Regions from separate parts of the Planococcus sp. VCh962 genome, predicted to be linked through region 4. Evidence: riboswitches for the same ligand, from Rfam matches in the RefSeq annotation. Region 4 holds a riboswitch; each other region holds the start of a gene.
What was found. Region 4 has a riboswitch for S-adenosylmethionine ahead of mtnK (S-methyl-5-thioribose kinase). Riboswitches for the same ligand answer to the same signal wherever they lie in the genome.
Positions count from the first base shown of each region.

Region 1 (7,696 bases), on a different contig from region 4:
TGAACATCGGCCGCTACAAATTGGGAGTAGGCACAATCGGAGGTTCAAAACGTGCACTGGAAATTACGATTCCTTACACGAATCAACGGCAACAGTTTAAAACGCCAATTTCCTCATTCAACTTAACCCGTGAAAAATTGGGTACAATGGCTTCTCAATTGTATGCTCTTGAAAGTTCGGTCTACCGCACAGTCGGCCTTTTTGAAGACCGCATGAGCGGCTTTACAGAAGAAGAGCATGCCAACGGGAAATTGGTGGCAGATTCGATTGCAGAATTTGCAGTGGAATGTTCGATGAATAAATTCTTTGGCACCGAAACACTGGATTATATTGTTGACGAAGGCGTTCAGCTGCATGGCGGATACGGATTCATGCAGGAGTACGAGATTGAGCGCGCTTACCGGGATTCCCGCATCAACCGGATTTTTGAAGGAACAAATGAAATCAACCGTTTGCTGGTTCCTGGCACCTTGCTGCGCAAAGCAATGAAAGGTGAACTTCCGTTATTGCAGCATGCCCAGCAATTGCAAGAGGAATTGCTCATGATGATGCCGGAAGAAATTGGAACAGAAGCGTTGGCACAGGAAAAATACTTGGTGAGAAACTCCAAGAAAATTGCTTTGCTTGCAGCTGGACTGGCGGCACAGACTTATGGTGCAAAGATTGAACAAGAACAGGAAGTGCTTGTAAACATCGCTGATATCGTCAGCAACGTCTTTGCGATGGAATCCGCAGTGCTCCGCACAGAAAAAGCGATTGCAGCATCCGGCGAAGAAAAAGCGCAGCAAAAATTGCTGTATACGCAGATTTACTGCCAGGAAGCCTTCGATAAGATTGAAAAAGATGCAAAAGAAACTTTGCTTGCAGCTGTGGAAGGCGACAATCAGCGCATGATGCTTTCGGCACTGCGGAAACTGACGCGTTCTACCCCATATAACGTGATAGCTAAAAAACGAGAAGCAGCTGTTAAATTAGTGGAAGCAGAGAAATATGTAGTTTGATGCCTTCTTCAAAAACGCAGTCTTCGGGCTGCGTTTTTTACATCGACCAAGGGTACTAATTTTGGTAAGCTTGGTTAAAAGGAGGTTTTTAAATGATTACATATTATGCATATCCGAAATGCACAACTTGCCGAAAAGCAAAAAAATGGCTCGATCAAAATGAGATCGAATATAATGAAGTTAATATTGCTGAAAAACCGCCATCCCCCATTGAACTTCGCGAAATTTATGAAAAAAGCGGACTTGAATTAAAGAAGTTTTTTAATACAAGCGGCATGAAGTACCGGGAACTGGGACTAAAAGATAAATTGAAGGAAATGCCTGAAGATCAGCAGCTAGCACTGCTGTCATCAGATGGAATGCTTGTCAAACGTCCGTTAGCTTGGGACGGGAAAAAAGTAACACTGGGCTTTAAAGAGGAAGAGTTTGAAAATACTTGGAAGTGATAACAGTGAAATCTTGTAATTCTATGGGTATTATGTCAAACTGAAATTGAGTACACTACATAATTTGGAGGGTTTTCGATGAGCACACCACAAGAACTTCGTTATTCTAAAGAGCATGAATGGGTTAAAGTTGAAGGCGGCACAGCCCGTATTGGTATTACGCATTTTGCACAAGCTGAACTTGGCGATATCGTTTTCGTAGAATTGCCGCAAGTTGGAGATGAACTGAAAAGAAATGAGCCTTTTGGCAGCGTTGAATCAGTTAAAACTGTTTCAGAACTTTATGCGCCTATTAGCGGACGCGTGATTGAAGTCAATGCTGAGCTTGAAGACAGTCCGGAATTCGTAAACGAATCTCCTTACGAAAATGCTTGGATGGTGGTAATCGAATCTCCAGAAGAAGCTGAAATCAGTGATTTGATGACAGCTGAACAATATCAGGAAATGATCAACGAGTAATATTTTAAAAGCGCCTATTACTTGGCGCTTTTTTTGCTAGCCGGGTGAGTTTATAAAATCTGAAGTTACCGGCTGAATCAGTGGAAAGCAGCCGTTCCCCCTTATCTTTCATCATATATCAGCGAGGTGTTGACTTATGGATAAAGTAATCGTTGTTGAAGGGCTCAGTGATAAAACCCGAATAGCGCCGCTTATTGCAGAACCCGTGACGATTCTTTGCACAAATGGTACAGTTAGTGCATCGAGGCTTGAAGAGATATTGCTGCCTTATGAAGGCTTAGATATCATCATATTGGTAGATGCGGACAAATCAGGTGAACAGTTGCGAAAACTGGTCAAACGCGAATTTCCTGAAGCCCGGCATTTTTATATCAACCGCAGTTACAAGGAAGTTGCAGCGACACCGATCCGGATTTTACTGGATGTGCTGATTTCAGCAAATATTCAAGTCAATAAGTTATTAACCGAGGGATGAAATAGATGAAAGAATGGACACATAAAGAATGGCTGAAAGAAAAAAATACAAAGTCAATTGCCGCTTATTATTTATATACACCGATGTGCGGAACATGCCAAGTTGCTTCTAAAATGATGGATGTCGTAAAAGAGCTCCTTCCAGGTATGCCGATGGGCAAAGCAAATTTGAATTATGTTCAAGAAATTGCCGAATTATACAAGGTAGAAAGTGTGCCGTGCCTGCTCATTACAGAAAATGGCCAGCTGAAGGAAAAGATATACGCCTTCCAGTCGGTCCCTTATATATACGAGAAATTAAGGTCTCTGTAAGTTGGACAAAAGAAAGGCTCTTTGATACACCGCTTCAGCCGCTGGGAATAAGGCAAAGATGATTAATTCAACATATGTATTGACGAAAAATGTCGAGCATGGTAAATTGAATCTCTGAACAATAATTTCATATCGTAACTCTTATTTAGAGTGGTGGAGGGAAGTGCCCTATGAAGCCCGGCAACCGTCATGAAAATGAAATGGTGCCAAATCACACGGAACGAAGGTTCTGGGAGATGAGAGAGCGGTTTTCGTGTTTTCACGGTCACCCTTCTGCTCAGTTCTGCGCAGAAGGGTTTTTATTTTGGATTAGGAGTTGTAAAAGGATGATTGAATTAAAAGAACTGTCGAAGGTTTTCGACACGGGAAAAGGCACTTTAACAGCTGTCGACCATGTCGACCTGTCGATTTCATCCGGTGAAATTTTTGGCATTATCGGCTATAGTGGGGCAGGCAAAAGTACATTGATCCGTTTGTTGAATGGATTGGAAAAGCCTAGTTCAGGAACTGTAACGATTAATGGCCAAGATATCTCGGCAAGCACAGGAAAAGAGCTGCGGAAGGCACGCCAGAAAGTCAGTATGATTTTCCAGCATTTCAACCTTTTGTGGTCACGCACCATAAAAGAAAACATTGAATTTCCGCTTGAAATTGCAGGGGTTCCAAAAAACAAGCGCGATGCACGCGTCCAGGAATTAGTAGAGCTGGTAGGCCTTACAGGAAGAGAACATGCCTATCCGTCCCAGCTGTCGGGTGGTCAGAAACAGCGTGTCGGCATTGCCCGGGCGCTGGCTAATGAACCTGAAGTGCTGCTTTGTGATGAAGCAACTTCAGCACTCGATCCACAGACGACGGATTCAATTTTAGAGCTATTGGTCGATATCAATAAGCGTTTAGGACTTACTATTGTCCTTATTACACATGAAATGCATGTTATCCGTAAAATTTGCCATCGTGTGGCGGTTATGGAAGGCGGACGCGTCGTCGAACTGGGGGATGTCTTGAATGTCTTCCAGGCACCGAAACAGCAAATTACAAAGCGTTTTGTCGCTCAAGTAACCGATACGGAAGATTCGAACGAAACGATCAAACATCTGCGGGAACTCTATCCAACTGGCGAACTAGTAAAATTGATTTTTGTCGGTGAACAAACCGAACAGCCTATTTTGACTAAGCTAATCCGGAAGTTCCCTGTTGATATCAATATTGTGCAAGGAAATATATCGCACACGCAGCGAGGAGCTTACGGAACATTGGTTTTACAAATGAAAGGTTCACAACAAGAGATATCGGAAGCGCTCGCTTTCTTAAATGCAGAGAATGTCCAGACGGAGGTGATGGCAAATGATTGAGTCATTATTCCCGAACGTCGACTGGGACAGCATGTGGGAAGCCACGCTCGAAACATTGTACATGACTGCTATGTCGACATTTTTCACATTTGTCATCGGATTGGTTTTGGGAATTGTCCTATTTTTGACGGCACCAAAGCAATTATGGGCTAACAGTGTTGTCAATTGGCTGACAGGGGCATTCGTCAACATTTTCCGTTCCATTCCATTCATCATTTTAATTATTTTGCTAATTCCTTTTACGAAATTTCTTATCGGCACAATCCGTGGGCCGAATGCAGCCTTGCCTGCTTTGATCATTGGAGCAGCTCCATTTTATGCGCGTATGGTATTGATTGCATTGAAGGAAATTGACAAAGGGGTCATCGAAGCTGCGCGTTCAATGGGAGCGACAACATGGACGATTATCCGCAAAGTGCTGTTGCCGGAATCCAAACCGGCGTTGATTTCGGGTATTACAGTTACAGCGATTGCATTGGTTGGATACACTGCCATGGCCGGAATTATTGGTGCCGGCGGCTTAGGAACACTCGCGTTCCTTGATGGCTTCCAGAGAAGCCGGGAAGATGTTACGCTGATGGCGACTATCTTGATTTTGATCATCGTCTTCGCAATCCAATTTATTGGTGACCGATTGACTACTAAATCAGATAAACGCTAGCAGCTCAACTATAAAAATATAGAAAAAGGGGATTAGTTAGATGAAAAAATTATTAACTGGGTCATTATTGACAGCGCTTGTACTTGCTGGCTGCGGAAGCGGCAACGGCGGAGCAAGTGAAGAAGAGTCAAGCACATTAAAAGTGGGTGCTTCAAACGTACCTCACGCGATTATTTTGGAACAGGCACAGCCGCTGCTTGAAGAACAAGGAATTGAATTGGAAATTGAAACATACCAAGATTACATTTTGCCAAACCAGGATTTAGAAGCAGGGGAAATCGATGCGAACTATTTCCAGCACGTTCCTTACTTGGAGTCACAAAAGAAAGAATTTGGCTACGATTTTGAAAATGCAGGCGGAATCCACATCGAACCGATCGGTGTTTATTCTCAGAAATATGCTTCATTGGAAGAGCTTCCTGAAGGCGCAACAATCCTAATGAGCAACTCGGTGGCCGACCATGGCCGTATTTTATCAATGTTGGAAGCTCAAGGCTTGATCAAACTGGCAGATGGCATAGACAAAACAGCTGCTGAAGTGAAGGATATTGTGGAAAACCCTAAAAATCTTGAGTTTGATGCGAACTATGAAGCAGCATTGATGGTTCAATTATATGAAGCTGGCGAAGGCGATGCGTTGTTGATCAACTCGAACTATGCAATCGATGCCGGTTTGAACCCGTTGGAAGATTCCATTGCACTTGAAAGTTCAGAATCTCCTTACGTCAATATCATCGCAGTTAATAAAGGCGATGAAGACAGCGAAAATATCAAAGCATTAGTCGAAACCCTGAAATCACAGGAAATCCAAGACTTCATCTTAGAAGAGTGGGGCGGGTCAGTAGTACCTGTCGACTAATTTCTTAAATGTAAAAAAGCATATTATGAAACTGCAGGCCGACTCGAACTGATCGAGAAGGGCTGCAGTTTTTTATTTTGGGCTTCTTTGCTAAGTTTAGTAGTGAATCTGTTGCAGAGGAGAAACCGCTTGATTATATCCAACACGGTCGGCGCAAGCAAAATAATTAATTATTATTTTGTCGAAATAATAAAAAAATTCCGCGTATTAATGAATCTATTCTAATTACTGGACCAATGTGATAGTTTTATATAATATTAAAAAAACAGTTGTTCATCTAGGGAGGACACATCATGAAGATTAAATTCGGTCTTTTACCGAGGATTATCGTAGCTATCGCTTTAGGAGTATTGGTTGGATCATTTGCGCCAGAGTGGATGGCTCGGATATTTGCCACATTTACATCGCTTTTTGGTAATTTTCTTAATTTCATCGTACCTTTAATCATCCTCGGGTTTATCGCTCCTGGTATTGCCCAGCTTGGTAAAGGATCAGGAAAATTGCTCGGCCTTGCTACATTCTTTGCCTATGCATCTACAATCGTAGCAGGGATTCTGGCGTTTTTCGCTGCAACTAGCATACTTCCGAACTTTATGAAAGCCGGTTCGATGAGTGGGATCGATGATCCGGAAAATGCTTTAGCCACATCATTTATCGTTTTAGAAATGCCGCCTGTATTCGGCGTAATGTCAGCACTTATTCTGGCATTTCTACTGGGAATCGGGATGGCTTCAACTGGAAGCAAAACAATGATTTCGTTTTTTGAAGAATTCCAGGCGATTATTGAAAAAACTATCAAATATGTCATCATTCCGTTATTGCCATTCCACATTTTCGGTATTTTCGCAAATATGGCGTATGGCGGCGCGGTCGCTAAAATTTTAACACTTTTTGCAGTGGTTTTCGTTATGATTATTATTCTCCATTGGGTCATGTTATTGATTCAATACACTACAGCGGGGACGTTAAATCAAAAAAATCCGCTTCGTTTATTGAAGACAATGCTGCCTGCATATTTTACTGCGCTTGGCACACAATCGTCAGCAGCAACTATCCCGGTGACCGTGCAGCAAGCACGTAAAACAGGTGCTAATGAAAAAGTAGTGGATTTTGCTGTACCGTTGTTCGCAACGATTCATCTCTCAGGAAGCACCATCACCATCGTTTCTTGTGCAATCGGGGTTATGCTTTTGACTGGTGATGTGCCGACAATTGCAAGCTTCTTGCCATTTATTTTCATGTTGGGCGTAACGATGATTGCTGCTCCAGGTGTACCGGGTGGAGCTGTAATGGCGGCAATCGGCCTGTTGGAAGCCATGCTTGGCTTCGATTCCACAATGGTTGCGTTGATGATCGCTCTTTATCTGGCTCAGGATAGCTTTGGCACTGCTACCAACGTAACAGGTGATGGGGCTTTATCCATGATTGTTGATCGTTTCGCAAACGGTAAAAAAGCGTTGCAATAATTTAAGGATTCAATGAATTTTGGCAATTCCACCTTCTGTATACGATTTCTAGAAGCTATGCTATTATAGCTAAGGATTTTATATTCAAGGGGGAAAATAGGATGAAGAAATTATTAACGCTCGGATTTTCAGCGGTTCTTTTCTTAGGGGCGTGCAGTGAAGAAGCTGCTACGGAAGAAACACCTAAAGAACAAACAGGAACCGAAGAAACAGCTAAAGAAACAGGCAATGCAAAACAGGAATTTATGCGTTTCTATATGTCTGTCTCTAAAACGATCAATGAAACAGATGCCGATTTGAATACGTTTGAAGTAAACCAGGCGGAAGGCACTCTTCCAGAAGGCGCTGACTTGCAAACAATGAAAGATGCAGCGAAAGCTTCTGCTGAAAAAACAGCAGCAGCGGTAGAAGGAATCGCGATTCCTGAAACTTTGGCTGATCAAAAAGAGGATATCGAGATGGCTCTAGGTTCTATTAAAGAATCGTATAGTATGAAGGCAGATGAACTTACAAAAGAAGCGAATTTCGAAGCGGCAAATGCAAAATTTGCTGAAGCGGATGAAAAACTCAACGAACTGCTGGTAGCGCAAGAACTTAATCCTTCGAGCATCTACACAGAAGTAGCAAAATAAATAGTTAGAGGCCCAGCAAAGAGATGCTGGGCCT
Region 1 is NZ_JBYLHS010000007.1:50,975-58,670, reverse strand. It holds gene AC3AQ9_RS16250 (acyl-CoA dehydrogenase FadE) at 1-1,001, shown strand, start outside; gene AC3AQ9_RS16245 (arsenate reductase family protein) at 1,094-1,447, shown strand; gene gcvH (glycine cleavage system protein GcvH) at 1,526-1,906, shown strand; gene AC3AQ9_RS16235 (hypothetical protein) at 2,043-2,381, shown strand; gene AC3AQ9_RS16230 (thioredoxin family protein) at 2,387-2,692, shown strand; SAM riboswitch class I at 2,831-2,935, shown strand; gene AC3AQ9_RS16225 (methionine ABC transporter ATP-binding protein) at 3,019-4,044, shown strand; gene AC3AQ9_RS16220 (methionine ABC transporter permease) at 4,037-4,705, shown strand; gene AC3AQ9_RS16215 (MetQ/NlpA family ABC transporter substrate-binding protein) at 4,746-5,564, shown strand; gene AC3AQ9_RS16210 (dicarboxylate/amino acid:cation symporter) at 5,858-7,030, shown strand; gene AC3AQ9_RS16205 (hypothetical protein) at 7,132-7,662, shown strand.
Region 1: it holds a riboswitch for S-adenosylmethionine, as region 4 does, so the genes downstream of both, AC3AQ9_RS16225 (methionine ABC transporter ATP-binding protein) here and mtnK (S-methyl-5-thioribose kinase) in region 4, are expected to answer to the same signal.

Region 2 (7,696 bases), on a different contig from region 4:
AAATCCTTACGCAGATGCTTCGCTGTGTTTTCCAGCATCTCTTCTGTCAAATCGGTCGAAACGATGATACCCGCATGCGGCGCAAGTGCTCTTGTGACATGTCCGCCGCCTGTTGCAATATCCAGGATGGTCCATGTCTTTTCCGGCTGCAGCCACTCAGCTAGGAGCGGAAGATCATCTCCTTTCGCATGAATATCGCTTGTTACATATTTATCAGCGTTTTTGCCAAATACCGACTTCACTTTGTCCTTCACTTGTTCCTCCATTATTTACCCCTCCTGTTTGTTGAATGCCAGGCCGGTGCTCCAAAAAGTTCCGATAGGCGAAACCGGCAACTTCCTCTTCCGAATAATGCTTTTGCAATTCATTGATGAGATTCTGGAATTTCGAAGCATTCTCCAGATCTTCTATATACGCACCGATGCCGTCAAAATCGGAACCAATTCCGATATTCCTGACACCGCCCAGTCCACAGAAATGGTCGATGTGCTTGATCAAATCCGGAATGGTAACCTTGGATGTATCTTCTTTAATGAAGTCCAGGCAAAATACCACGTCAATCAATCCGTTCTTTGCAAACATCGCTTTTGCCTGATCGTCGTCCAAGTTGCGCGGATGATCACGGAGCGCCCGCGCATTGGAATGGCTGGCCATCGGATAATCGGCAAGCTCCATAACATCCCAAAAGCCTTTTACGGATAGATGGGAAACATCCGTGAAAACCCGGTGTTCATTGTTCAGGCGCACCACTTCTTTCCCTAGCAGCGTCAACCCGCCTCCACGCGGTTCTCCTGCGCCGTCTGCGCATAAATTGGCGTTATTCCACGTCAATCCGATTGACAGCACACCCAAGCGGTATAATTGACGCAGCTTCATCAAGTCATTGCCGAATGCATCCGCTCCTTCAAGCGTTAAAACTGCCCCAATTTCATTGTCTTTTAAGCGGTCGATGTCTTCCCATTTTTTGATATGTTTCATCGCCGGGTTTTTACCGAGAACATCTGTATAGAATAAATCCACTTGCTCCAGAGCGTGCTGCCATTTTTCATCTGATGGCAAATCCGGATAAAGGAAAACAGCGAAAAACTGAACTTTTACGCCGCCTGCATGGAGGCGCTGGAAATTTGTATCCAGCGCTTCAGAATCTATAAAACTCAGCGGCTCCTGCTGAAACAAACTTCCTCTTTTAGCCAACTGTAATTTCAGCAAAGCATCACAATGGGTATCGATGATTTTCATTTATTCATCCCCTTCTTCCAGGCAAGCTTCAATAAATCCCTTGAAAATTTTCTGCGAAGGCACATCGGATGCAATCGCCATATTTTCCGGATGCCATTGCAGCCCCAGCACAAAATGATGCGCCTTGCTTTCGATTGCTTCTATTACGCCGTCGCTTGCTGTTCCGCTGACCAGAAATGAATCAGGCACATGCCGATTTGCTTGATGATGGCGGCTGTTGACTCTCAACTTTTCAGATCCTGTCAAACGGTGCAACAAAGAATCTTCCTTTACATGAACAAAATGGCTGCCATGTTCCACTGGTGCCTTCTGCTGATGCTGGAGCATATTGCCTTCCATTTGCGCGGGAATATCCTGATACATATCGCCTCCCACTGCCACATTCAAAATCTGTGCTCCCCGGCAAATCCCTAAAATCGGTTTGCCAAGTTCCAGCACTTTCTGGATCAGCGCCAGTTCAAAAGCGTCCCTTGAAGGAATAACGGTTCCCAGATTCGGATGGGGCTCTTCCCCGAAAAGAGTTGGATCGACATCATAGCCACCAGCTGCAAACAATCCATCAATGCGCTCAGCTATCCGGTCTATATCTGTTTCTTCTCTCAAATGCGGAAGCATGATCGGCAACCCGCCCGCCTGCAGGATCGCTTCAGTATCCGCCAGTTGAATATGGTATTTTTCTTTGCCTAACTCTCTTGATGAAGTAACGCCGATGATCGGTTTCATATGTAATTCCCCCCAATTTATTGTCTGAATATCTTAAACATACAGAATTAACAAGGAAATTGCTAGAGAGGCTGAATGAAAAATTTGTAGCTGTTATTATTCCGCAAAACAGCTTTATTTGCCGCAGACAAGTTTTTGCGACGAAGCACTCGCTGCTGCATCTAAAAAATCCTTCTTCAGTCCAACTCCTATAAATGGTTCCGCAAGGCTATTCTGTTTTTCTCCAAATCAGTAAAAGCCCCGAAAAGAAACTTACTTTTCGAGGCCTGTATCAGTTATTCTCCATCATATGCCGCAATTGCTGCAGCGATTGCATCTTCAATCGGCGTAACGATTGTTAAATCGTTGTTGATGACAATCGAAAAGATCAACTTTTCTCCTTCTTTCGTCGTTGCATATCCCGACAACGACGAAACTGCTGTCAGGCTTCCCGTTTTAGCTGTGACATTCCCTGTCGCATCCCCTGTTTTCATCCGGTTGCGAAGTGTTCCTCCAACCATCCGATCCGCTGCACCGGCTACCGGAAGTGAAGTTAAAAAAGTATCATACCAATCTTTTGGCTGGGCCGCATAAAGCAATTGGGATATCTCATTGGCTGGAACCAAATTCACATGGGACATGCCTGAAGCGTCGCGCAATTGAATGGTGTTGGTGTTTACTCCCAAATCGGCCGCTACTTCTTCAACTATTTTAAGTCCGGCATCCCAGCTGCCTTCACCGGCTACCACCTGTCCCATCTCTTTCGCTAAAATTTCGGCATGCCCATTATTGCTTAACTTCATAAATGGAATGAAAAGATCACGCAACGGCATGGATTTCCGCTCAGCGAGCATTGTGGTGCCTTCTGGAGTTTCTCCCATCTCTAGACCGTGGTTGCCGGTCAACTGAATGCCCTGAGCCAACAATGCATTTTCAAACAAATCAAGCGCATAACCGGCAGGCTCTGATACTGCGATCCACTCGCGTGTACGCGATCCTCCAAGCGGCATTTCCCCTTCAATCACAATATCGTTCGTCCCATGGTCACGTGTGATGGAAACGGTCTTCTTTTGTCCCGCTGGCACGGTTGTTGTTTTATTGATGATGTTTACATAATCCGTATGCGGTGTGAGCGTCACTTTTGTTTCGCTTCCTTCTGCATCTCCGGAATTGACTTCCACAATGACTGACCCAGCGTCATAGTCTTCATTTGGTGAAGCAGTGAGTGCAGATACTTGTGCACCGTAATAGTAGATCTCATCTTTCCAAGTGATGTCTTCTGACAAACGCTCGCCGTCATACCACGTATCATCGCCGATTAAACCACCTTTCACTTTCTGGATGCCTTGGCTTTTCAATTCAGCAGCTAACTGCTCAAAATCTTCCTGCAGCAAAGTCGGATCTCCTTTGCCTTTCAAATACAAGTTGCCATGCAGGACCTTCCCTTTAAGCTTTCCGTCTGTATGTATTTCTGTAGTGAACTGATAATCTTCCCCAAGCGTTTCAAGTGCAGCCATGCTGCTGAACAATTTCGTATTCGATGCCGGTTTCAGGCGGACATCACCGAAGTGGTCGTAAATTACTTCCCCAGAATCAGCTTTTCGAATACTGACACCAGTAGTCGCTCCATCCAGCCGCCCATCCTGCAATATGTTATTAATTTCACTTACCAGCCCGGCATAATCTTCATCCGCTCCCGCCGACTGCTTGGTATTGCTCCATTGAATTGGTGAAAAAACCAATATCGCCGCCAAAAATAACAGAACTCCCCATTTCCAACACTGCTTCTTTTCCACTATCCCATCTCCTCCAATTGTGTAATAACAGAAGCGTATCACATCAAAAGAAAGAATATTCCGATTTTTATACAAATGAATCAATGAACATAGAATTTTTATCTTTAATAGTAATATTATCCATTTGATATCAATAAAATTGCTGTTTCAATCAATTAAAAAGAGTGGAAAGCATAGTAGCTATCCACTCTTTTTAATTTATATTTCCTGCTCTACATCTGGTATGGAGGAACGTCTGCCAATAATTTCAGTAAAGTAATCGAGCTGTTTTTTGATGCGCTGCTCTACTTCTTTATCGATAATCGGATTCTGCGGATTGGATTTGTCTATTTGGCTGTCCACCAGATAAACGCCTTTTAGATTTTGGGCTTTTAAAGTAGCGAGTAAAGGCTTCAACGTATATTCAAGCGCCAGTAGATGGGCGGAACTTCCTCCAGTCATCAGCGGAAGCACTGGCGTATCCTGCAGAACATCCTGCGGCAAAAGGTCGATCAGCGTCTTAAGGACCCCGGAATAGGCAGCTTTATAAACAGGGGAGCCGACAATGACACCTTTTGCTCCATGGATCAATGTACTGATTTCAGCTATTGCCGGGCTCTTGTAATTCCCTAAAAACAAATCATTTTGCGGCACGTCTCTTATGGACAAATGGGTTACAGAAAAACCGCGTTCTGTTATTAATCCTCCTAAATACTTCAATACCAAATCTGATCTGGAATCTTCTGAAGGGCTTCCTGATAAAACAACAATATCACTCATTGTAATCTTCCTTTCTTTTGCCGAAATATGCACTGTGCAACTGCAGGAAACAAAAAGCCTTCTTTTCTCATATTAAGAGAAAAGAAGGCTGATGTAATCCGTCCTGTTCTTATCTCCCAAGAATAAATTCCTGCTGGATTTAGCACCTTCCTGACAAATGTCAGAGGTTGCTGAAGCGTCAATGGGCCAGTCCCTCGGCTTCTCTGGATAAGGTTATTTAATTAATGTTTATCATAATACTCGGAATTATTTTTGTCAACAAAAGGATTTGCTTTCCGAAATTTTGAATAAACCAGAAAAACAGCGCCAAGCACCAAAGCAGCTCCAATAGTTAGATAAAGCTGATGGCTACTGTATAAACTCTGAAATGCCTCATAATTGCCGTTGACATACACGCCCAAACAGAGCATGGTTAAACACCATGGATAAATGCCTAAAAATGTAAGCAATAAATATTTGCCGATGCCTATACGGCTCATTCCGGCTACATACGAAATGTAGTTTCCAATGCCGAACGGCCGGGACAATGCAATGCTCCAGATGCCATAACGCCCGAACAAATGACCAGCGCGCTGCAGGCCCTTATGGAATTTCTTTTGCAGCATCGTGTGCATGGTTTTGCCAAGATAATATGGTATCAGACTAGCTCCGCTGTAAGTCACCGCTAAAGCAGCGGAAAGAAGAGCTGCGGCTGCCATACTCGGATTCAGCAATCCTCCGTAAGCAATAACCATTGCCACTCCAGGAAAAGGAAGAGATGCCCCTTCAAAAAACATGGCCGCAAACAAACCGGCCATCCCTATACTCTCAAGAAACACCAACAGCTGTTCTGCCATGTTTTCCACTCTCCTTGTCAGCTGCTGATCAGCATTTGTTCGATTGTTTCCACTATCTCACTAGATCCTGTCAGTATGAGCGACTTTTTGTATGCCTGGACCGCTGAATTGTAATTGCGGGTCAGTTTTTCGTCTTCCAACGTGCTTGCGATAAAATCCAATAGACTGCTGTTGCCCGGTAAAGTGAAAACGAGATTTTTCCTGGTTAAATAATTTAGATTGATTTCTTCCTGTCCTGGAAGAGGAGCAGATAAAAAGATCGGCAATTCTTTTGTCAGTGCTTCACTGATTGTTACTCCGCCGGGTTTGGTTATCAATGCATCCGCTTCATCATAAAGCCGGTTCATTTCTTCTTTTGAAGAAATATAGGAAAGCGGTGTTATTGCCGGATTGTTCAGCGCTGCGATTTGTTCACGAAGCCGCTTATTGGTTCCGCAAAGAACTAATATCTTCCACTTGCTGCTATCGAGCTCACCTTTAAACTGATCGACAATTGTAGAAAGCCCGGTGCTTCCCCCCGAAACTAAAACCGTCACTGCTTTCTTCTTTTCCTTGCTGTAACGCGCCTGAAAATTTTCGCTGACAGGAATGCCGGTGACAAATATACGCTCTGCGGGAATTTGATAATCATTTTGCAGTTTATCTTTCATCATCTCGGTCGCCGCGAAATGGAACTCAATATGGCTTCTGCCCCAAATATTGTTTATAAAAAAGTCAGTATAAATATTAAGGCAAGGTACTGGACATCTTCCCTGTTCTTTTAGTTTATTGATAAAGAAAGAAGGAAACCCGTGTGTACAAACAATTAAATCCGGCTTTTCTGCCGCGATGATTGCTTCAACTTTCTTCATAAATAGCCAGTCAAAATATGTCGCAGAATGTTTTTCCTTCGATTGTAAGGCAAATTTCCGGTAGACCCAGCCATAAGAATGAGGTGACTTGCGAATCCAATGCAAATAAGCTTTAACGGTTGTTGTTTCGGCTTTCGCGTTCCATTCACTCAGTAAATCCAATTTTTTGCATTCGATGTCGCTTGAATGGCTGGATATATATTCACAGACTGCATCGGCAACCTGGTGATGGCCTGAAGGCATGCTGTTGAGAAGCGAAAAAACCAATATTTTCTTCATTCAAAACACCTCCGCTAATTGTACTTCTTTTTTTGAAGACATCGGGTTGGACATAAAAAACGGAAAATTTTTCATCGCTCCACTGTAGACGAATTCCAGCTCTTCAGCACCGTATATATCTCCAGGCATCGTCAGGCAGGCCGGTTTTGAAGAAACATGGACACCGCCGCTTTGCAGCACCTCCGCCACAAATTGAGAACAGAAGAAAGCTTTTTCTCTTTCAAAAGCCGTCTTCAGCGCAACTCCAAACAAGCCGGCCAAATTGTATTTATACTGTTCATGACGGCATTCCATCTGCCGGACGAATGCTTGCATCGCAGAAAATCCATCTGCCGTCACCCCGCATTTGAAAACTGCACATTGTGCCCGCTGAAACAGGCAGCTCTGCAAGTCCTCTTTCACGAAACCGCCGCTGAATGCATTATCGGCATTTTTCCTTCCAAAACTATATACTTCGTTCAGCTCCTGATTAAAGGACAATGATACATGGCTGTAGGTGTGCCGGGTATAAGTTTTGATTATTTTAGACAGCGGAGTTTTTGTATCGGTAAATACAATATAGACCTCCATTATTCCAACTCCTTATCAGCCGCTATTAGCAGCCCTGCATTTTTACTTGTCTCTATTTTAGCTTCAGGAGAAATACGCGACATCGGGCGCAGGACTTTTTATTCATAAGACTTGAGGTGTAGAGCTTTCTAGGCGATTTTATTAATAAAGAGAAGGGATTTAGCAGTGGGAAATGGCAGTTGGGCATATTTGAGCCGAAGTTGGGCATATTACTTTGCTAGTTGGGCATAAAGCAGACAGAGTTGGGCATAATCGGCTTGAAATAGAGCATAAAATGAAAAAAAGAGAGGCATGTTCTGCCTCTCTTCATACACCCGCTTTAATTTTCAGCCTTCCCACTGGATATCCGTCGAATGGACAAGCCGTTCCCCGACAAAAATCCGGCATTGCACTTTAAGAAGGAGTAAACCGATCGAGACTTTGATGTCTTCAGTCTCACCTTCATCATTTTTCACTTTTCCGAACAGCCGTGAACTCCAACGAAAACCCAGTTGTTCATCCTGCAGAACGCCATCCACAAAAAGCTTTTCACTTGATAAGGTTTTCTCTACCTGAATAGTGTGCGATCCGTACTTCAACTTCCAGACATGCCTCATCCCATCGCCTCCTGCTCATTCCTGTTAAGGCCAGTATAGCAGAAAATGAGTTTTGCAAAGGTCTGTAT
Region 2 is NZ_JBYLHS010000002.1:434,004-441,699, forward strand. It holds gene AC3AQ9_RS09485 (class I SAM-dependent methyltransferase) at 1-266, opposite strand, end outside; gene AC3AQ9_RS09490 (dipeptidase) at 214-1,239, opposite strand; gene AC3AQ9_RS09495 (gamma-glutamyl-gamma-aminobutyrate hydrolase family protein) at 1,240-1,962, opposite strand; gene dacB (D-alanyl-D-alanine carboxypeptidase/D-alanyl-D-alanine endopeptidase) at 2,238-3,737, opposite strand; gene ssuE (NADPH-dependent FMN reductase) at 3,936-4,496, opposite strand; SAM riboswitch class I at 4,603-4,710, opposite strand; gene AC3AQ9_RS09510 (DedA family protein) at 4,718-5,332, opposite strand; gene AC3AQ9_RS09515 (MGDG synthase family glycosyltransferase) at 5,350-6,462, opposite strand; gene AC3AQ9_RS09520 (hypothetical protein) at 6,463-7,032, opposite strand; gene AC3AQ9_RS09525 (hypothetical protein) at 7,359-7,628, opposite strand.
Region 2: it holds a riboswitch for S-adenosylmethionine, as region 4 does, so the genes downstream of both, ssuE (NADPH-dependent FMN reductase) here and mtnK (S-methyl-5-thioribose kinase) in region 4, are expected to answer to the same signal.

Region 3 (7,696 bases), on a different contig from region 4:
ATTTCCAGCAGCTTGAGTTAGCAAAACAAGCCCTTGAAGAATGGCGTGCCATGCCTATTCCGGACGATGTGGATATTCAAGACGAAGATTAAGCAAAAGCATCTTAGCCGAGATTTCGGCTAAGATGCTTTTATATTTTTTATTTAGGGTAGCGGATATACTGGCGCTGGCCTTCGATGATTTTTTTATTATCTTCGATCATTTTATCGTAATTCAGCTTTTTCATGTTTTCAAAATCTTCATCTGCAATCACATTCAAGCCATTCAGGTTCTTGCGCATTTTTTCCGTATTGTCGGTGATGCCTAGAACAAACTTCTGCAGTTCTTGCCCAAGCCCATTCCAGCCTTCAGATTTTTTAAGAAAAGAAGCAAAAGATTTGATTTCAGCGTTTTTTTCCAGCAGCAACTGTAAATTCATGTATTGATACAGAGTCAGCAGGTTTGCCGTTTCCTGTGTCTTCATGACGTCTGCTTCAACAATTCCCTTGCGGACTAATACGTCATTTTCGTAATAGTTCTTGTAGTCTTTTATTAATGAAGTCAGGTTCTGCTGTATCTTCCATAGCTCTGCAAAAGCTTCTCTTCCTTCTAAAACAGCTGAATCCTGTGTAGCAACAGGGATGCTTAACGGTTTTGTAAAATATGCTGCGTTTATTTTCAAATAATCCATGCCAATATTGAAAATATTATTGCTCAAATCACCGAAAAGAGCTAAATGGCGTTGAGCTTCCAGCGCTTCGTCGCGGTCTTCTTCACCTGGGGTCACATAAGCAGTTGCAACAGACGCATTGTTTTTAGTGAATCCAGCCATGTAATAAGGCTTGCCATTCACCATCCAATAAATCGGATTTACAAATATGCCTTCTGTCCATTTTTTATGCTTCTTAACTTTTTTCAGGAGCTGTTTCGTCGACTCTTCATGCACAGGGCTTCTCTCCCTTGTTCAATATTATTCACTGCTGATTTAATGGTACCACATTAAATGCTCATTGTTATTATATTCCAAAATTTTTCATCGCCCTGCAGCTGATCTCTTTTCATTCTGGTAGCCTATTCCATTTAAAAATGTTAAATTTTCATTTTAAAATTGTCGCATTAAAGAGAATCATATAAAACCGATTCTCTCAAAAAAGAAAAAACTCATGCTAAGGCATGAGTTGGGGAACTACTAAATGATTCAATTTCTTTTTGATATGGTTGCTCCATTTCTCAAATTCCACGAGAAAACCATCGTGTCCAAATTGCGTTTCAACGATTTCCCAAGAGGCATTCGGCAGCCCTTGAAGCCAAGGGATCAATTGCTCACTCGGATACAGCAAGTCTTTTGTAAAGGATAAAGAAAAGATTTCCACTTCTATTCTTTCTTTTGATACATCATGGGTATTCATCGCTTTCAGCAAGGTCAAGTAACTATTGGCATCAAAACGCCTAGCCAATTTTTTCCCTTGATAATCGAGATAAGATTCCACTTCAAAGCGTCCCTCATTGGAACAGCGCCGAAACCTTTGATCAAACAGGTTGCCGCTTCGGTAAGTAACCATTGCGGCCATGCGCGCCAATTCAAAGCCTTTCAGTTCAGAGGAATCCGCATAATTTCCATTATTGAAAAACGCATCATTCTCTATCGCTTGAATGCCAAGCCAATTAAAAGCTACTCCATAATCACTGTATGCCGGTGTAACAGCGAGCGGAAGAATAGCATCCACAAAGTCCGGGTATAAATGTCCCCATTCCAGCGCCTTCATGCCGCCCAGCGATCCCCCGAGGACCGCTGTCAGATGAGTGATTCCTAATTCCTTTAGCGCCTTATACTCTGCCCGCACCATATCACGGATGGTAAGGTCCGGAAACGAAGCACGGTATGGCTTACCGGTTTCCGGGTTGATGGACATTGGCCCTGTTGATCCGTTGCAGCCACCCAGCACATTAAACGTAATGACTTGAAAAACGTTTGTATCCACGGCTTTCCCTGGTCCGATCAATCCTGACCACCAGCCCGGATTTTCAGCATTGCCGACTGCAAATTGATCACCGGTTAAGGCATGGCAGACGAGAATCACAGGAGCATCTTTTTTGCCACATCGTTCGTAGGCAAGCTCTACGTTATGCAAGATTTCCGTCGACTCCAGGGTCAGTGTTCCTATGGATACTGTCGTCATTTCCGTCGCCTCCTATACGTTCTCGAGTACCGCTGCCTGAATGGCTTGTTCAAGGTCGGCAATCAAATCTTCCGGATTTTCCAATCCTACCGATAAGCGGATCAATTCTTCTGTAACGCCTGATAATTCCAGTTCTTCTTTTTTCAGCTGCTGATGCGTTGTTGAGGCCGGATGAATGATCAGCGATTTCGCATCTCCGACATTTGCTACATGGGACCATAACGCAACGCTGTCAATCACTTTGCGTCCAGCTTCGCGTCCGCCTTTGACGCCAAAATTGACAATCGAACCGTATCCGTCTTTTAAGTATTTCTGTGCCAATTGATGAGACGGATGATCTTCAAAACCGATGTAATTAACCCATTCCACTTGAGGATGGTTTTTCAAGTATTCGGCTACAATACGGGCATTGCTGTTGTGGCGTGGAATACGCAAATGCAAAGTTTCCAGTCCCTGTAAAAACGCGTGAGCACTTTCGGCACTTAATGTCGGACCGAAATCACGCAGCAATTGGACACGCAGCTTAGTCGCGAAAGATACACCTTCCACATCGATGCCGAAGCGGATGCCATGATAGCTTTCATCCGGCTGCGTATAGTTCGGGAACTTTGGATTGTTCCAGTTGAATTTCCCGCCATCTACAACGACACCGCCGATAGTTGTCCCATGTCCGCCAATCCACTTTGTCGCAGAATGGATGACAACGTCAGCGCCGAATTCAATCGGGTTGCTTCCGTATGGTGAAGCGAAGGTGTTGTCAATCAATAAAGGAATTTGATTCTCATGGGCAATATTTGCCACTGCTTCAACATCAAAGACATTCAAGCTCGGATTTCCGATGATTTCCCCAAAAATCGCTTTTGTCTTATCTGTAATGGCTCCACGGAAGTTTTCCGGATTCGTGCCATCCACGAATTTAACGGTGATGCCATAACGCGGCAATGTGTTGGCAAAAAGACTGTATGTACCGCCGTAAAGATTGGCGTCCGCCACAATTTCATCGCCTGCTTCTGCTATGTTCAGGACAGAAAAAGCAATGGCTGCCATTCCTGAAGATAAAGCTACCGCTGCTGTTCCGCCTTCAAGAAGCGCCACGCGCTGTTCAAAAACGTCAACCGTCGGGTTCATGATGCGTGAGTAAATATTTCCTGTTTCTTTTAACCCGAATAAATTCTGGGCATGCTCCGTATTTTTAAACACATAAGAAGTCGTTTTATGGATGGCTACCCCTCTGGCTCCAGTTACTGGATCCGGTTGCTGTGCCCCATGCAATAAAAGCGTTTCAGGTTTAAAGTTTGTCATTTTGTTTCCTCCTAAGGTTTTTTTGATGGAAACCATGGTTGAGGAGGAATAGAAAAAAGCCCCCTTCACTTAAGAAGAGGGCCGTCATATACGGATTGCCTCCTCTCATCTGCCAGATCCCGTCGTCCCGGATCTGTAGGATTTAGCACCTTTCCAAGCGTCGCTTGTTGGTTGCCGGGCATCATAGGGCCTATTCCCTCCGCCTCTCTTGATAAGAGTATTCAGATTTAGTTTTCCATCATGTTGAGAAGTATAAAATAAAACAAATAATTTTGTCAAGTGCATTTTTTCAAAAGATTTTGAAACCTATTACTTTTTTATACGTTTACAGTAATAGAGGTGAACAATAATGATTGTATGGATTGCACTTGCACTTATTTTAGGTTATTTGATCGGCTGTCTGCATGGTTCTATTGCTGCCCAGCTGCTGTCCGGCGTAAATGTCAAAAAAGAAGGCGTCAAAAATTCAGGAGCATCAAATGCAGCCATTGTTCTCGGCTGGAAATATGGAGCACTGGTAGCTTTTCTTGATATTCTTAAAGGAGCGGCTGTTGTGGCAGGTTTCCGCTTGTTGCTGAGCGGCTCTTCTTTCCCTGATGAAATGGTTTGGATGCTGCTGTTCTTCGCAGGAGCCGGTGTCATTTTCGGCCATAACTTTCCGTTCTATATGAACTTTGATGGCGGAAAAGGAACGGCTTCTGTCATCGGCGTCATGTTAGCCCTTGATTGGAAGCTTGGCCTGGCCGGCGGGCTGCTGCTTGTGCTGGCAGCGCTGGCTACCGACTATTTGGTGGTCGGAGTTCTCGTATTATACGGCATGTTTTTTGCCATCGCCTACTGGCCGGCTGAAGGGTTATGGCCTTTAGTAACAGCCTTCGCCTTGTTTGCCATGGCGCTCTGGAAGCATCTCGAAAACATCGCACGCATTAAAAATGGAACAGAAAATAAGGTCTCTTCTGTTTTCCGGAAAAAACCGGCCGGCTCCGCCTAAGATGCCCGCCGCTCTTGGGTCAACTCATATTTTTCTGTATTAAGTTAAATTTTTATTGCAAATCCCCTTGACTTATTCGTTATTTCGCAATAAAGTAAACATTACAAATCGAATAACGTACATCACTTTCTTATCCAGAGAAACCGAGGGACAGGCCCTTTGACGTTTCAGCAGCGGATTCGCTATATGCGAAAACTGTGCTAACTCCTGCAAATGCGATTTTGCATTTGGAAGATGAGAGCGAGATGGTTTCATGCCGAAGCCTTCTTTTTTCTTGTCGATAAGAAAAAAGAAGGCTTTTTTTCGTTCAATAATTAGGAAAGATAGAAAAGTACGCAACAAGATTTGCAGAATTCCCACAGCAAGAGGAGGCAGACAGATGATTCAATTTGAAAGGGTTGCAAAAACCTACCAGTCCGGCAAACAGGAAATCCATGCATTGAACGGGATTGATTTAACTGTCGAAACCGGTGAAATATATGGCGTCATCGGGTTCAGCGGCGCCGGCAAAAGTTCATTGATCCGAACGGTCAATTTGCTGGAACGGCCAACAACCGGCCGGGTTTTAATACACGGCAAAGACATATCTACTTTATCCAGCAAAGAAATACGGGAAACACGGAAAGACATCGGAATGATTTTCCAGCACTTTAATTTGCTGAATTCGAAGACCGTTTTCCACAATGTAGCCATGCCGCTTATTTTAGCGAAAACGCCAAAAAACAAGATCAAAGAGCAAGTCAAAGATCTGCTGGACTTTGTTGGCCTTGCTGACCAGGCTGAAAAGTATCCGGACCAGCTCTCGGGTGGACAGAAACAGCGTATTGGCATTGCCCGCGCACTTGCCACTAATCCTTCTGTTCTCTTATGTGATGAAGCAACGTCAGCCCTTGATCCGCAGACGACGCAATCCATTCTGGAATTACTCCGGCGCGTCAATCGTGAATACAATATCACTATATTATTGATTACGCATGAAATGGGTGTTATTCGTGAAATCTGTGATAAAGTGGCTGTTCTCGAAGCAGGAAAAGTGATTGAACAAGGAAGCGTATTCGACGTATTCACTAAACCGCAACATCCCACTACCCAAAGGTTTGTCCGGTCAGTGATGAACGATGAACTCCCAGAATCATTGCTTAACCAGATTCAGGATCCTAATCGCAGCCATGCGATTTACCGCATCCAATTTACCGGATCTGCGGTCGGACAGCCATTGATGTCGAGAGTTTCCCGCGAATTCAATTTGGATCTCAATGTGCTGTTCGGCAATATTACAGAACTGCAAGGCTCGCCTTACGGCAATCTGATTGTAGAGTTTTCTGGTCCTCCTGTTGAAATCCAGCAGGCCTTAAAAGCTATCCGGAGCGACACAGTCAAGGTTGAGGAGGTAGCAAACTATGCTAATTGATAACGAACAAATTTTAGAGGCCCTTTGGGAAACGGTTTATATGACGGGAGCTTCCTTTTTCTTTTCATTGATCATTGGATTCCCGCTTGGCATTTTGCTGGTTGTCACCCGCAAAGGGCATTTATTGGAAAACGAATCGGTTTCAAAAGTACTGAATGTCATCATCAATATTTTCCGGTCCGTGCCGTTTATCATTTTGATGGTTGCCATTATTCCACTGACCCGGCTGATCGTTGGCACATCCATCGGAACAGCCGCTGCCATTGTCCCTCTCGTCTTTTACGCTGGCCCTTATATTGCACGGCTGATCGAGAACTCGCTCTTAGAAGTCGATAAAGGCGTTATCGAAGCCGCTCAGGCAATGGGCGCTTCGCCAGCCCAGATCATCTTCCGCTTTTTAATCCCGGAAGCATTAAGTTCACTGGTGCTGGCCCTGACCATTGCAATTGTCGGTTTAATCGGGGCATCCGCTATGGCTGGTGCAATCGGTGGCGGCGGTCTCGGAGATTTAGCGATTACCTATGGATACCAGCGCTTTGACACATTAGTCATGTTCATCACCGTTGCCATTCTTGTTGTCCTTGTGCAAGGCGTCCAATCGTTTGGCAACGTCTTATCAAAACGGGTCAGAAGAAGTTAAAAATTGCAGGCAGCATGTGTGAAATTTTAATTGATTGCCAAACAATATTAAAACAAACAACTATTGGAGGAATAACAACATGAAGAAAATTACATCCCTTTTATTACTGGCCTTGGTGGCTTTGATCCTAGCAGCGTGCGGAGGCGGCGATGAAGAAAGTGCTGATGGAAACAGAAAAGTCACACTTGGCATCAGTGGTTCGGACACGACAATCTGGGATTATGTAGCGGAAAAAGCTGCAAAAGAAGGAATTGACATTGAAATCGTTACGTTTTCGGATTATGTCGCTCCTAACATGGCGCTTGCCGAAGGAGAATTGGATTTGAATGCTTTCCAAACCATTTCCTATTTCGATGAATTTGTTGCAGAACATAATATTGACATCGTACCCATCGGTTCAACAGTTATTGCACCGATGGGCCTTTACTCAGAAAAGTACAAGTCCATTGACGAACTTCCAGAAGGTGCTCAAATTGCTTTGCCAAATGAAGCAACAAATATGGGACGCGGATTATTGCTATTGCAAGAGGCTGGATTGATCAAACTTTCTGAAGATGCTGGATTGACTGGAACAGCGGATGACATTATTGAAAACCCCAAAAAAATCGAGCTGGTTCCAATGGTATCAGGTCAGACACCACGCGCTATGCCGGATGTAGCTGCTTCCATCATCAACAACGGCGTTGCGGTTGACGCAGGATTGAATCCGACAGAAGACCCGATTGCCCGTGAAAGTGAAACAGCGGCGCCTTATATCAACTTAATTGCTGCCAGCAAAGAAAACGCTGATGATCCTGATTTCTTGAAAATCGTTGAATTATACCAACAGGAAGATACAGCAGATTTCATTATTGAACATACAAAAGGCGCCCAGATTCCGACATTTGTCCCTGTAGAAGAGCTAGTGGATTATCAATAAAGAGAAACTTCAATCAGCGGGGCTTCATTCCGCTGAATGCTCGGTTGATTCTATAATAGTGCCCAGTAAATTTTGAGGAGGAAAATCAATGACAGCTATCAAAGAAGCAGCGTTAACCATTTCCCAGTCCATCAATTCCAAACGCGAGGAATATATCGCGACAAGCCAAGCGATCCATGCCAAACCGGAAATTGGCAATGAAGAATTCTTCGCCAGCGCCACGCTGGTTGAATTGCTTGAAGATGCCGGTTTTAAGGTGGAGACAAGTGTTGCC
Region 3 is NZ_JBYLHS010000002.1:379,785-387,480, forward strand. It holds gene AC3AQ9_RS09200 (helix-turn-helix domain-containing protein) at 1-92, shown strand, start outside; gene AC3AQ9_RS09205 (hypothetical protein) at 140-925, opposite strand; gene metX (homoserine O-acetyltransferase MetX) at 1,146-2,159, opposite strand; gene AC3AQ9_RS09215 (O-acetylhomoserine aminocarboxypropyltransferase/cysteine synthase family protein) at 2,172-3,461, opposite strand; SAM riboswitch class I at 3,564-3,679, opposite strand; gene AC3AQ9_RS09220 (glycerol-3-phosphate acyltransferase) at 3,811-4,452, shown strand; SAM riboswitch class I at 4,580-4,693, shown strand; gene AC3AQ9_RS09225 (methionine ABC transporter ATP-binding protein) at 4,832-5,863, shown strand; gene AC3AQ9_RS09230 (methionine ABC transporter permease) at 5,853-6,503, shown strand; gene AC3AQ9_RS09235 (MetQ/NlpA family ABC transporter substrate-binding protein) at 6,583-7,422, shown strand; gene AC3AQ9_RS09240 (M20 family metallopeptidase) at 7,511-7,696, shown strand, end outside.
Region 3: it holds a riboswitch for S-adenosylmethionine, as region 4 does, so the genes downstream of both, AC3AQ9_RS09215 (O-acetylhomoserine aminocarboxypropyltransferase/cysteine synthase family protein) here and mtnK (S-methyl-5-thioribose kinase) in region 4, are expected to answer to the same signal.

Region 4 (7,696 bases):
TTGCCTAACGCACTGTTTCCTGCTCTTGGAAAAGCGCTATAGATTAGCCCGAATATCCCCATAGTAGCCCAGCCAACCAAATTGATATGGGCGTGTACAGGGGTAAATTCGAATCTTTCGGCTATCCCCATATAAATCCCTAAAGAAAGACCGATCAACAGATAAACAGCGGCTACTTTAATAAAAGCAGTGCCCATCTTACTCCAGACTCCTTTCGCATCAACCATAGCTTCTACGAAATACAACGCTGTCCTTGGAGTCACGCCGCGGTTCACACTTTTTTGTCGAGCAAGGGAAAGCCATACCTCCTTTCAATGGCTGGTTTCTTACAGGTGGCTTAGCCATATTGATTAGTTTGAATTTCTTCACATATTTATTTTTGGAAATCAAATTTCCCTGTTCTCTCTATATTTAATTCGGAAAATTCAAAATTGTTTTCCTCTATTAATTTTAACAGTATATTGGCCTGTTTTCTATCCAATTGCACCTCTCAAAATAAAGGAATTCTTTTGCCAGTGGAGAATCTATACATTATTATCTGCTGTTTCTTTAAAGCCGACAAAAAGGAGCTGTTCATATGGGGAAAATTGTCGTGTCGATGTATGTGACGCTGGACGGAGTCATGGAATCGCCTTCCTGGACCGCCCCTTACTGGAACGATGAAATTGCCAAGTTCGAGTTGGATTTGCTTTTTGCGAGCGATTCTTTATTGCTTGGACGGATCACCTATGAGGAATTTGCAGCACGCTGGCCAGAGAGGGAAGATGAAGAAGGATTTGCCCATCGGATAAACGAAATGGCCAAATATGTCGCAACGACAACCTTAACTGAAGCGGAATGGAATGCAACGTTCATTAAAGAAAATGCTGCAGAAGAGATTGCAAATTTAAAGAAAGCGAAACAGAAATTGCTGGTTTATGGAAGTGGAACTTTGGTTGAGAAGCTAATAGAGCATGACTTGATCGATGAATTGCATCTGCTAACATTCCCTCTTGTGCTGGGCGAAGGCAAGCGCTTGTTTAGAGAAGGGATGGATCAGAAGAAATTCATGCTGACAGACAGCCGGACTACCGATTCCGGAGTAGTCATCTCGAGCTACGTGCCTGATAAATAGAAGCATTCGAAAAGAATAGTAAAGGACTGCTCGATGTTTCGTTGACCAGCAGTCTTTTTGTATTGGCAAGAACACATGGAAATCTGCACTTTCAGCAAATGATTAGAGAAAATTTTTTTGTTCTGGTTAAATGATAACTAAGCGCCTTATATAAGTGGGCCTGAAGAAAACAATAAATAATTTTAAATCAGGTGAGAAGATGGAACGCAATCATCAAATGGATGAGAAAATAAAACAAGACAATTACAAAGTATTTGCCTTGCTGAGCAATTATTTGAACAATGCACCAGACTTTATTAGCCAAGAAGAAATGGATGAGATAGTCAGTGCCGGAGTGTCTTCTGAATATGCCTTTGCCGTGATACTCGCTGCCGCTTTCGGGCTTGATATTGTCGACAATCCTGAAGACAAAGCCTTATTCCACAACTATTTCAATAAGATGCTCCATATGTTTAAAGCCTCTGACTACGCCAATAATCCCTATTACCAAAACATCAAAATACCACGGATACAAATTGGCAACAGCGAATTAACGTATGAGAAATATAAGCCTTTTGAAGGGTTTGTCAGCAACGATATCATCAGAACAAAGGAAGGCAGGCAGATTCCGCAAGTCGGCTTTTTTGAAACGGAATTCCCGTTTCCGGCTGTCCTGGAAAATGGCCGGGTTTGGATGACCATCACACCAAATGAAATTGAAACAATGAAAGAACCGATTGAGCAGGCTTTTGGCAAGGTGCTTACATTTGGTCTGGGGCTTGGTTATTATGCCTATATGGTTTCAGAAAAAGATAATGTGGACAGCGTTACCATTGTCGATAGTAACGAGAACGTTATCCGTTTATTTAAAAGGCATATTCTTCCGCAATTCAAAAATGCCCACAAAATCAACATCATTAAAGCGGATGCTTTTGAATATGCACAAACTCGCATGGCTGAAGGGCATTTTGATTTCGCCTTTATGGATTTATGGCATGACGTTTCGGACGGACTGGATATGTACCTGAAGCTGAAGGAGTACGAAAAACTAAGTCCTGAAACAGTCTTTACCTATTGGATAGAGAAATCCATTTTGTGTTATTTGTGAAAGACCGTTGGATATAAGAAAAGAACCGATTTACTGAATCGGTTCTTTTTAGCTTGTCATAAACTGTTGGCAGCGTTGTTCATTTTGCTACTCTAAAAATTAACGGCTATTTGGGAAATTTCTAGCTATAGCTTTCTGTCCTATCGTTAGAAATTTTTCATGATTTTTCTCCTTTTCCTGCATACAAGTTGAGAACTCCAGGAATGTTTTGATGGTAATCGGGTTTGATGATCCCTTTTTCAGTAATGATTGCGGTGATAAAGCGGGACGGGGTCACGTCAAAAGCCGGATTGAATACTTTGGTGCCCAGAGGTGCCACCGGGCGGTTTCCGATATGGGTGATTTCTTCCGATTTTCGTTCTTCAATCGGTATTTCTGTCCCGCTTTCAATAGTGAGGTCAAATGTTGATGCGGGTGCCGCTACATAAAACGGAATCCCGTAAGCATCAGCGAGAATTGCCAGATTAAGTGTTCCAATTTTGTTGGCGGTATCGCCGTTCGCCGCAATGCGGTCTGCACCGACGATAATGGCTTCGATGTCTTTTGCTCCAATGGTGTGGGCCGCCATACTATCGGTGATGAGTGTGACATCCACTCCTGACTGCTGGAGCTCCCAGACGGTCAGCCGCGAACCTTGGAATACCGGTCGGGTCTCACATGCAAACACTTCAAATTGACGGCCGCGCTCGCTTCCAAGATGAAACGGCGCCAATGCTGTTCCGTATTTCGCCGTGGCGATCGAGCCGGCATTGCAGATGGTCATAACCCGTTTATGCCCTTCCAATAGCGACAAGGCATATTCGCCGATTTGCCGGCAAGAAGCTTCATCTTCCTGATGGATGCGTACCGCTTCTTGGATGAGCAGTGCTTTTCCGCCTGCTACAGTTTCAGCTTTCTGAACCTTTTCAAGCAGCCGATCAAGCGCCCACATCAAATTGACCGCTGTTGGGCGTGACTCTCCGAGATAAACTGCCTTTTTACGGACATCATGCAGGAATGTTTCCAGCGTTCCAGCGTTATGGCGCTGCGCTGCAAGGGCTAAGCCGTATGCGGCGGCAATGCCGATGGCCGGTGCGCCGCGCACTTTCAGCGTGAAGATGGCTTCGTAGACATCTTCGATTGTCTCAAGTGTTATATAGTCGATTTCATGTGGCAGTTTCTGTTGATCTAAGATGACCAACTGCCCGTCTGTCCAGGCAATTGATAAAGGAATGGTCATTGCTCCAACTCCTCAAGCAGACCGGTTACTGCATCTATTGAGCCTAACTCGGAACGTTTTAAAATCAACGCTTCGCCAGTTTGTAAAGCTTGTTTCTTTAAACCGATTCGCAGTTCCGCATCTTCAATGCCGTCCAGGTCTTTGACGTGTGCCAGGCCGATTGTGCGGCGGATCAATTCACAGCCGGCAAAGCCAAGTGTGTCACGGAAAATCTTTTCCAGTACAAACTCTTTATAGCCCGCCGTTTCTTTGAATGCTTCAATGCCCTTCTGATCCCAAAGCTCTGAGAACTGGGTTGAGAAAACTTTCCATGTGCGTTCGATGTGGTTCACGATCACTTGGCGTTCTTCGCCGCTTCGTGTAAGCGACTGGACAATCAAGTTTGCGAGAAACAAGCCGACGTCAAAGCCGATCGGACCATAAAAAGCAAACTCCGGGTCGATGACTTTCGTTTCCGATTCACTGGCGAAAATACTGCCGGTATGGAGGTCACCATGCAATAGTGCTTCCGCTTCCGTCAAAAAGCTGAACTTCAGCTTTGCCGCTTCAAGTTTCAAAGGACCGTTTTTCCAGATAGCTTCGACAGTCGGCTGCAGCTCCGGTTCGTAATTATTGGTGTCGTTATTGAAAAACGGGTCAGTGAAAATAAGGTCTTCTGTGATTTTGCACAGTTCCGGGTTGGAGTACTCGGCCACTAAGCGCTTTTTCTCGAACGGGTGCAGTGCGAAATCGGAAGTATGGAACAGCGTACGCGCCAAATATTCACCGATGTCTTCCGACAGTCTTGAATATGCCGCACCCTGGATCAGTCCATCGCGCGCAATCGTCAAGTGAGACAAGTCTTCCATCACGGTAATCGCAAGTTCTTCATCGGTTGCATAAACGAATGGTACAAGCCCAGGTGCAAATTCTCCGTGTTTTTGAAGAGCGTTCGCTTCAATTGTTGCGCGTTTTAAAGTCAGCGGCCAGCTTTCCCCGACAACTTTCGCATACGGCAAGGCTTGTTTGATGATCAGGCCCTTTCCGCTTTTCTGATCTTTGATCTGGAACACGTAATTCAAGTTGCCATCGCCGATTTCGCGGCATACAAGTTCGGCCCCTTCAGGGAATGGATATAGGCTCTGAGCCATTGCAATGGCTCTTTCTAATGTTAATGCTTCGTATTGTTTGGATGCTATGGTCATCATTCATCTACCTTTCCGGGTCAATAGAAAAAGCCTCTTTCCGCAAGAAAGAGGCCTAGAATGATAGATTCCATGCCTCTTATCTTTCAGAAATGGTCATTTCTGATGGAATTAGCACCGTGCCTTGCGGAATCTGCATTCCGGCGCAAAAGCGCCCCTTCTCACGAAGGTATTACGGTCGGTTGCTGGGCGTCATAGGGCCAATATCCCTCTGCCTGCTCTTGATAAGAGTACTATTTGAGTAACTGTATGCTGTTTGAAAAGAATCCTATCACGGTTCAGAATTGACTGTCAATAACTTTTTTCACTACAAATAATTTTGCGAATATTTATTGACAGAAAGTTTAAGGCATGAAATAATCAACATTAATTTCTTTATTAATCCAATTGAATACACATTCTTATTCAGAGCAGGTGGAGGGACAAGCCCTATGATACCCGGCAACCGGTCCATAACGGACACGGTGCTAATTCTTGCAGCCGATTGATGCGGCTGAGAAATAAGAAGTTGTTAAGCCTATTAACCTCTTCTTGTTTGAAGAGGTTTTTTATTTTGATTTTTAACAGGAGCGTGAACGCAGTGAGCAATTTGACAGCGACTTACCAGTTATACGGCAAAGCCGGTTCATTCGGGAAAAAGGCCGAAGGAATCGCCCTTGGCCTCACAATCGGATCATGGACCGACTTGCCATTATTGGAACAGCAGCAATTAAAGCAGCATAAAGGAAATGTTGTTTCGGTAACGGAATTTGAAGATTCCCCGCATCCGCTAAAGCCGGATGAAATCAAAGCGGTGGTGAAGATTTCATACCCAAACGCTAATTTTTCGGCGGATTTGCCGGCGATTTTAACTACCGTTTTCGGCAAATTATCGCTGGATGGGGAAGTTAAGCTGCTCGATTTGGAGTTTGATGAGCAATTGCTTGCCCATTTTCCCGGACCGCGGTTCGGCATCGACGGCATTCGGGGATTACTCGGAGTAGACGGACGGCCGCTTGTCATGAGTATCTTCAAAGGCGTCATTGGCCGCGACTTGAATTTCCTCGCTTCACAGCTCCGCCAGCAGGCGCTTGGCGGAGTGGATTTGGTAAAAGATGATGAAATCCTCTTTGACAATCCGCTGACGCCTTTTGAACAGCGGATTACGACCGGGAAGAACGTCTTACAGCAGGTCTTTGAAGAAACCGGGCACCGGACGCTTTATGCAGTGAATTTATCGGGGCGTACTTCGAACTTGCGGGACAAGGCGAAAAAAGCGCGCGAACTTGGTGCGGATGCGCTGCTGTTCAATGTCCATGCATACGGACTTGATGTTCTGCAGGAGCTGGCAGAAGACCCGGATATCCGGTTGCCGCTCATGGCCCATCCAGCGTTCAGCGGTGCTTTCACTTCTTCGAACTTTTACGGGCTGGCTAGCTCTCTAGCACTTGGAAAACTGGTCCGCTACGCAGGCGCTGACTTTTCTTTGTTCCCTTCCCCTTACGGCAGTGTTGCACTTGAAAAGGCGCAGGCACTGGCACTCGGCGAGGAATTGGTAAAGGATGGCCCATTAAAGCGGAGCTTCCCGGTGCCTTCTGCAGGTATCCATCCTGGGCTGGTGCCATTATTGATCAACGATTTCGGGATCGACAGCATCATCAATGCCGGAGGCGGTGTGCACGGCCACCCGGACGGTGCAGTGGGAGGCGGAAAAGCATTCCGCCAGGCAGTTGATGCCATTCTGAGCAAAACAACACTCGCCGACGCTTCCGAACAGCATGAAGAATTAAAAACAGCATTGGCAATATGGGGGTAAGCATGTTGAGTAAACCAGTAATTTTCTGCGATTTTGATGGCACCGTCACCAACAACGACAACATCATCGCAATCATGAAAAAATTCAATCCATCCGGCTGGGAACCGGTTAAAGACGACATCCTGGCCCAACGGATTTCTATAAAAGAAGGCGTGGCAAAGATGTTCTCGCTGCTGCCATCATCGAAAAAAGAGGACATTATCCGCTATGTGCTCGAGCAGGCACAAATCCGTGACGGCTTTTCCGAATTCATAGCATATGCCAAAGAACAGGATATTCCGCTATACATCGTCAGCGGCGGCATTGACTTTTTTGTCCATCCACTCCTTGAACCGTTCGGCCCTTTCGCAGGCGTTTATTGCAACGAAGCGGATTTTTCTGGAGAGACAATCAACATCACTTTTCCGCATGGCTGCGACGGAGAATGCACAAGCCAAGGCTGCGGCTGCTGCAAGCCGTCCATCATCCGCGAATTGCTCGAAGACGGCGCGAAAAGCATCGTCATCGGAGATTCCATCACCGATCTCGAAGCAGCGAAACGGGCTGACCTCGTCATTGCCCGAGACTTTTTAATCGAAAAATGCGAAGAACTCGGCTTGCCGTATGAACCGTTTGAAAACTTCCGGGATGTCACTTCCATCATCGATGCGCGTCTGGGTGTGAAACTATGACGGCGCTTCAGGAACGGTGGCAGGAACTCGCAGATATCAAAGACGAATTGGCGCTCCGCGACTGGTTCATGGGAACGAGCGGCAACCTCGCCATCAAAGTTCAAGATTCACCTGTTGAATTTCTGGTGACGGCCAGCGGCAAAGACAAGCGCAAACGCACTGCAGAAGATTTTTTGCTGGTGGATGCCGCCGGCAAGGCAGTCGATGATACACATCTGAAGCCATCGGCTGAAACCTTGCTGCATTGTGAAGTCTATTCAAAAACGGCTGCGGGATGCAGCCTCCATGTTCATACCGTTGCCAATAACGTCATTTCGGAAATATACGGGGACCGTGGAAAAATTGATTTCCAAGGCCTTGAACTTATCAAAGCATTCGGCTTATGGGATGAAGATGCAGTATTGACCATCCCGATCATTCCAAATCACGCACACATCCCTGACCTAGCGGCAGAGTTCCAAAAAAACTTGACCTCCGATAGCGGCGCAGTGCTGATTCGGAACCATGGCATTACCGTGTGGGGCAAAAACGGCTTTGAAGCCAAAAAGCTGCTGGAGGCCAGTGAATTTCTATTCCAGTACCAAATGGCTTTATATCAAGTACATTCACATTAAAACTTAAACCAG
Region 4 is NZ_JBYLHS010000003.1:127,261-134,956, reverse strand. It holds gene AC3AQ9_RS11875 (cbb3-type cytochrome c oxidase subunit I) at 1-197, opposite strand, end outside; gene AC3AQ9_RS11870 (dihydrofolate reductase family protein) at 578-1,114, shown strand; gene AC3AQ9_RS11865 (O-methyltransferase) at 1,314-2,201, shown strand; gene mtnA (S-methyl-5-thioribose-1-phosphate isomerase) at 2,359-3,420, opposite strand; gene mtnK (S-methyl-5-thioribose kinase) at 3,417-4,607, opposite strand; SAM riboswitch class I at 4,681-4,835, opposite strand; SAM riboswitch class I at 5,003-5,111, shown strand; gene mtnW (2,3-diketo-5-methylthiopentyl-1-phosphate enolase) at 5,185-6,399, shown strand; gene AC3AQ9_RS11845 (2-hydroxy-3-keto-5-methylthiopentenyl-1-phosphate phosphatase) at 6,405-7,070, shown strand; gene AC3AQ9_RS11840 (methylthioribulose 1-phosphate dehydratase) at 7,067-7,684, shown strand.